Regions from separate parts of the Metabacillus sediminilitoris genome, predicted to be linked through region 2. Evidence: riboswitches for the same ligand, from Rfam matches in the RefSeq annotation. Region 2 holds a riboswitch; the other holds the start of a gene.
What was found. Region 2 has a riboswitch for glycine ahead of glyA (serine hydroxymethyltransferase). Riboswitches for the same ligand answer to the same signal wherever they lie in the genome.

Region 1: another riboswitch for glycine. It lies ahead of gcvT (glycine cleavage system aminomethyltransferase GcvT); the one in region 2 lies ahead of glyA (serine hydroxymethyltransferase).

The regions. Positions count from the first base shown of each region.
Region 1 covers NZ_CP046266.1:4,008,155-4,011,577, forward strand. Annotated here, with positions in the region: gene gcvPA (aminomethyl-transferring glycine dehydrogenase subunit GcvPA) at 1-251, opposite strand, end outside; gene gcvT (glycine cleavage system aminomethyltransferase GcvT) at 308-1,408, opposite strand; glycine riboswitch at 1,688-1,780, opposite strand; gene GMB29_RS19260 (DEAD/DEAH box helicase) at 2,097-3,423, shown strand, end outside.
Region 2 covers NZ_CP046266.1:1,221,590-1,225,012, reverse strand. Annotated here, with positions in the region: gene GMB29_RS06045 (serine dehydratase beta chain) at 1-333, opposite strand, end outside; gene glyA (serine hydroxymethyltransferase) at 349-1,599, opposite strand; glycine riboswitch at 1,798-1,899, opposite strand; partial or broken gene GMB29_RS27255 (amino acid permease C-terminal domain-containing protein) at 2,001-2,303, opposite strand; gene GMB29_RS06030 (amino acid permease) at 2,297-3,423, opposite strand, start outside.

The DNA of each region.
Region 1 (3,423 bases), 2.8 Mb from region 2:
GGCATGTAATGGTCATAAACACCGGCACCTAAAAATGACACATTACTTCGTAAATCTTTGTTCATAGCTGCTAATTGTGATAATTCTTTTAACAACTCGGTTTCAGATTTTGCCTTTTTAATGTTGTACTCACCCTGAAAACGAACTTTTTCTGGAATATCTTGAAACAATTCATGAACAGAATCTACGCCAATTGTTTGCAGCATTTCCTGTTTATCTTGTTCCGTCATAGGTAAATAACGATGTTTCATTACTTGTGAACCCCTCTCATAGTTAGATGATTACTCTTTTTTACTTGTTGAACATATTATTTTTGACGCTTGTAAAATGGCGTTGCTACAACCACTGCTTTTAATCTCTTTTTACGAATCTGTACTTCGACCTCTGTACCTAAATCTGTAAAATCAGCTTTTAATAAAGCGACGCCAATATTTTTCTTTAAGGTAGGAGATTGTGTTCCTGTTGTAACAAAACCAATTTGCTCTCCATCAACAAACACTTCGTAGCCATGACGCGGAATGCCTTTATCTATTAATTCAATCCCTACTAATTTACGTTCAGGACCCTTTTCTTTTTGTTCTTTTAATACAGCTTTCCCAATAAAATCAGCTTCCTTATTTGGTTTGACAGCAAACCCGATACCAGCCTCAATCGGTGTAATATCTTTTGAAAGCTCTTGCCCATACAATGGAAGATTTGCTTCAAATCGTAATGTATCACGTGCACCTAATCCACATGGGAGGACACCGTCTTCTTTACCGGCTTCCAATATTTTTACCCAAAGCAGCTTTGCATCCTCTGAAGCACAATATATTTCAAAGCCGTCTTCACCTGTATAACCTGTTCTTGAAACTAATGAATTAACACCAGCTACTTTAACAGCATCTTTAAATTTAAAGAATTTGATTTCAGATAAATCCGTATCCGTTAAGCTTTGCAGAATTTTATCGGCAAGTGGTCCTTGGAGTGCCAGCTGGGCGATTTCATTTGAAATATTCCTAACGGTTACATCTCCAAATACATGCGAACAGAGCCACTCTACATCTTTTTCAATATTCGATGCATTTATTACGAGTAAATAATTATTGTCTGCTTTTTTATAGATGAGTAAGTCATCAACAGTGCCACCATCTTCATAGCACATTGCTGTATATTGCGCGCCGCCATCTTTAAGTAATGACACATCATTTGTCGCGATTTTTTGCAAGAAAGCAAGACTACCTTCCCCAAGCACCTCAACTTCACCCATATGAGAAACATCAAACAACCCAGCATGATGACGAACTGCTTCATGTTCTGCTTTAATAGAAGAAAACTGTACTGGTAAATCCCAGCCGCCAAAATCAATCGTCTTAGCACCATAGTTTTTATACACTTCATATAAAGGTGTTCGTTTTAACTCTGTCATATTGGAGATACTCCCTTCTATTTTTAAATCCATGGAAACTCACTAAATTACTTAAAATTTCAGACAAAAAAAGGACATAGTACTCCCACATTATCATTTGGAAGTCTCTGTCCTTTTAACCTGAAAGTTTACCTTATGTAAAATTGGAATACAGTGTGCTTATCCTAGCTATCTAGTTAAGCTTTATGCTCAATCTAAATAACTAAATAAGCATACCGTCCCACAAAAGGCTTTCCCCTTTGGTAGTTTGCAACTAATTGCAAACACTCTCCAGAGCTGCGTCAAATAAGAGTCTTTTTGCCTGAGAGATTCACAATTGTTTGCTCCTTCGGCGCTATACCACGAACATATAGTCTCTCCCCTTATTCTCACCCGCACATATTTTGTTTTCAAATTGGTAATACTTAAAAAACAGTTTAAATCGACATTCAGACATTTTAGACATTAAAGTAAACAAAAAAACTAACGTCAATGCTTCATCTACCTGAAAGATAAGCATTGTAGAACTTACTTAACATCCTACCATGCACATAGACTTTCGGCAATACATTTTTCCTTAATGATTTATTATATTTTCATATATAACGTTCGTCTTTTCATCAAAATTAACATGATATTCATTTCACTTCTACTTTTTCTAACCAAATGATGAACATTACATCATAAAAAAGAAAGGACTGTCATTAAAATGAATGTAAAGACTACCTTTGATTCATCTTGGCAGGATGGTTTTTTTGAAAAGCTGGAAAATGATGGACCATGGTCAAACTGGGAGCTTTATAAACTTTCTTATGAAGTTCAGCAATATTCAGCTGTACCATCTTTTGAAGGTTTACAAGCACCAAAGCATCTTCCTCATTTCACACCGCTCCCACATCAATTAGAAGTTGCTCAAAGAGTGGTTGAAAAAATGAACGGAAAAGCCATTTTAGCTGATGAAGTGGGATTAGGTAAAACAATCGAAGCAGGGTTAATTTTAAAAGAATATATGATTCGCGGACTTGTTAAAAAGATATTAATTTTAGTGCCTGCCTCACTTGTGTCCCAATGGGCCCGTGAATTAAATGAGAAATTTTTTATTCCGGCTGTAGAGCAAAAGAAAAGCTATGTCTGGGAAGCTTGTGATGTTGTCGTATCTTCAATTGATACAGCAAAACGGAGTCCCCATCGAGAGATTGTCTATGATCAATCTTATGATCTAGTGATTATCGATGAAGCACATAAACTGAAAAATAATAAAACGAAAAACTATGAATTTGTACAAAACTTAAAAAAGAAGTATTGTTTATTGCTAACTGCAACACCTGTTCAAAATAGAATTGAAGAAATTTTTAATCTTGTATCATTATTAAAACCTGGACACTTAGGAAATGAGGCATTTTTTAATGAAGCGTTTTCTGCAAAAGATCGCTCATTGGAAGATCATGAACATTTACGTGAGCTCGTAAACAAGGTTATGATCCGAAATCGTCGCGGAGATACTGGAATCGAATGGCCGAAGCGTGTTGTTGAGACAATACCTATTGATTTTTCAGAAACTGAGCAGCATCTATATGACACAATCACAGCATTAAAATCACATTCTCAATATGCGGCAAATACATTTTCAATTATGACATTACAACGTGAAGCATGCAGCAGTCGTGAAGCTGTATACATGACACTAAAGAAAATGCTTGATCGTCCTGAGGGTGAAGAAGCTATCTTATCTTATGACGTCATCAAAAATATTATGATGGCGATCGATGGTGTCACACAAAATACAAAGGCACTCAAGGTTGTTGAACTTATTAAGAAATTAAATGATAAAGTAATCATTTTCACAGAATATCGTGCCACCCAATTTTATTTACAATGGTTTCTCCAGCAAAACGGGATCACATCTGTACCATTTCGCGGTGGCTTCAAACGCGGAAAAAAAGATTGGATGAAAGATCTCTTTAAAAATCGTGTACAAGTATTAATTGCAACAGAAGCTGGCGGAGAAGGGATCAACCTCCAATTTTGCCACAACA
Region 2 (3,423 bases):
AACAACCGTTGTATTCGGATGTTCAAAGTACGGACAACTGTCTTCAAGTTGAAATTCATAGAATAGTCCATATTGTGAGGTCAGCTCGATCGAATGTTTAATCCGTGCATCATCTGTTTCCATTCCAAGCAATCCGCCAAGAAGGGCTTTATCTGTTCCATGACCTTGATGTGTTTCGGTAAAAGAATCGTAGAAAATAATCGTTGCTTCTTCTGGACATCCGCCTACCAATTCATGAATGAACTTCCCAATCGAAACAACACCAGCTGTATGAGAACTGGATGGTCCTACCATGATAGGACCGATAATGTCAAAACAACTTTGAAATTCCATCATGATACTCCTTTCTTACACGGTGATTGGTTGTTGAAATAATGGATACATTTCACAAATCTCTTTTGTTGTTTCTTTTGCTTGTTCAAGAACGTATGTCTCCCCTTTGCTCTTTAAAACAGCTGCGATGACTTTCGCGATCTGCACCATTTCTTCTTTTTTCATTCCACGTGTTGTTAACGCCGCTGTTCCCATGCGGATTCCACTTGTAACAAACGGACTTTGAGGATCATATGGAATTGTATTTTTGTTGACGGTAATACCGGCTTCTTCAAGCAGCTTCTCTGCTTCTTTTCCTGTTAAGTCCCATGAGCGAACATCTAGCAGTACAATATGGTTGTCTGTGCCGCCAGATACCAGGGTTGCGCCGTTTTTCTTTAATTCTTCACCAAGTATGCCTGCATTTTCGATAATTTGTTTGGCATAGACCTTGAAACCTGGCTGTAGTGCTTCTTGGAAGGCAACTGCCTTCGCCGCAATAATGTGCATAAGAGGCCCGCCTTGAATTCCCGGGAATACAGCTTTATTAATGGCTTTTATCATTCTTTCATCATTTGTTAAAACGATACCACCGCGCGGTCCTCTCAATGTTTTATGAGTAGTGCTTGTCACCACATCTGCATATGGGATTGGTGATGGATGGAGACCGGCTGCAACAAGTCCTGCAATGTGAGCCATGTCTACCATGAATTTGGCTCCAACTTGATCTGCAATTTCCTTAAAGCGTGCAAAATCTATCGTTCTTGGATAGGCACTTGCCCCTGCAATAATCAATTTTGGTTTTTCTTTCTTCGCGATTGCTTCCAGCTCATCATAGTCAATCAAGTGAGTATCTTCTCTCACTCCATAAGACACAATCTCAAACCATTTTCCTGAAATGCTGACAGGGCTTCCATGAGTTAAGTGGCCACCATGAGAAAGGTTCATTCCCATCACTTTATCACCTGGTTGAAGCAGCGCGTAAAAAACAGCGAGATTTGCTTGTGCACCTGAGTGAGGTTGAACATTGGCATATTTCGCACCAAACAGCTTGGTGAGGCGCTCTATAGCTGTTTGTTCTGCCACATCGACAAATTCGCAACCGCCATAGTAACGCTTTCCTGGATAACCTTCTGCATATTTATTAGTCATCACGGTTCCCATCGCTTCTAATACGTCCTGGCTTACAAAGTTTTCTGATGCAATCAACTCCAGTGTTTGATGTTGGCGATGCTTCTCCTTCTCGATGGCTTCAAAAATTATTGGATCATTTTTTTGTAAACTCATTTCTACTCCTCCTTGAAATTTTGTCCAGACTTCCTTCGGCTGTATCAAACAATGTTTTGAAAATTTTAGAATAGCTGAAAACACTAAAATCTCTTTCTCGCTACAAATCTTCTTTTCCAAGAAAACTGCAGCGAGACAAGACGCTCTACTCCCTTTTTTGCACGCAAAAAAGGACAGAAAAGGGTAGCATAGCGTTCTCTACCCTTCTCTGTCCTTTTACCTGAGAGTTTAACTCCATTATTCATAGAGTCTTCCCCTTTGGTGGCGTACTCTATATACGCGCTCTCCAGAGGTGCGTCCCGTTGTGGTTCCATCTACCTGAGAGATTTGTTCCAAGGGTCTTTTTGGAACTTGCTCCTTCGGTGGCTTGTTTCTTGCTCTCTCCCACAACCGTCATCCGCTCATATTGAATTTTCATTATATTTAGAATAATTGTTGGAAATAGGAATGTCAATCTTTTTGTAAGCGTTAACAACATTTTTTATTTTGTAAGTGAAATAAATAACTAGCCCGATGATTAACCATGTTATAAAGCTATTCTAAGTACTTGCGGGCAATTGAAGAACTAAATAGCCACAAAATAGGTTCGCTAATATTGGCAGCAGCGGAACAAACAGTACTTTAAATTTCCTTTCCAAATCTGGCTGAGTTTAGCCAATTGATACATCGATAAAAGCGAAAAGAGTACCGATACCTCTTAATTTTCCGCTACCTGTTCTTGATTCGCCTGATCTGCATGAGTTGCATTCATTTTCCGCATCTTATAAATCGCGATCAGCAAAATAAACCAAACAGGAGTTACAAACAAGGCAATACGAGTATCTTCCGCAAGTGCTAGCACGACAAGAACGAACGCTAGGAAAGCAAGGATCAAGTAATTGGCAAATGGATAAAACGGCAATTTAAATTTGTTCAGTTTCGCTAGATCTGGTCTTGTTTTGCGGTATTTCAAATGACTGATGACTGTAATTCCCCAAATAAAGATGAAACATACTGTAGAAATACTTGTAATCAGTGTGAATACTCCCTCTGGCATTATATAGTTCAACACAACGGAAATAAGAATGACGACAGTTGAAAAGAACAATGCATTGGAAGGTACTTTACGGGCATCAAGTTTTGCAAATGGTACAGGTGCATTTTTATCTTTGGCAAGTGAGTATACCATTCGGCTTGTACTGAAGATGGCGCTGTTACATGCCGAAGCAGCGGATGTTAGGACAACAAAATTGACGATACCAGCAGCTGCAGCGATACCAACTGCTACGAATACTTGAACGAAAGGGCTTTCCGTTGGGACGATGGCGTTCCACGGATAAACACTCATAATGACAATAAGTGCCCCAATATAGAAAATGATAATTCGAATAGGGATATTATTTATTGCTTTTGGAATAACTCTCTCTGGATCTTCTGTTTCACCTGCAGTAAGACCTACAAGTTCAATGCCAACAAACGCAAACACTACCATTTGGAATGAAAGGATAAAGCCATTTATGCCATTTGGGAACATACCATCGTGGCTCCATAGATTCGTGAAACTGGCTGCGCCTGAATTTGTGGAAAAGCCTTTAATAATCATGAAAATACCAATGACAATTAGGGCTAGTATCGCAATGACTTTGATTAATGCGAACCAGAATTCCATTTCGCCAAAAAGTTTTACAGTTGCTAGGTTCATAATTAGCAAAATAACAAGGGCAATTAACCCCGGCATCCACTGTGGTACAGAGGGAAACCAATACTGGGTATAGAGTCCAACTGCTGTTAAGTCAGCCATTGCGATTGAAATCCAGCAAAACCAGTAGGTCCAGCCGGTCACAA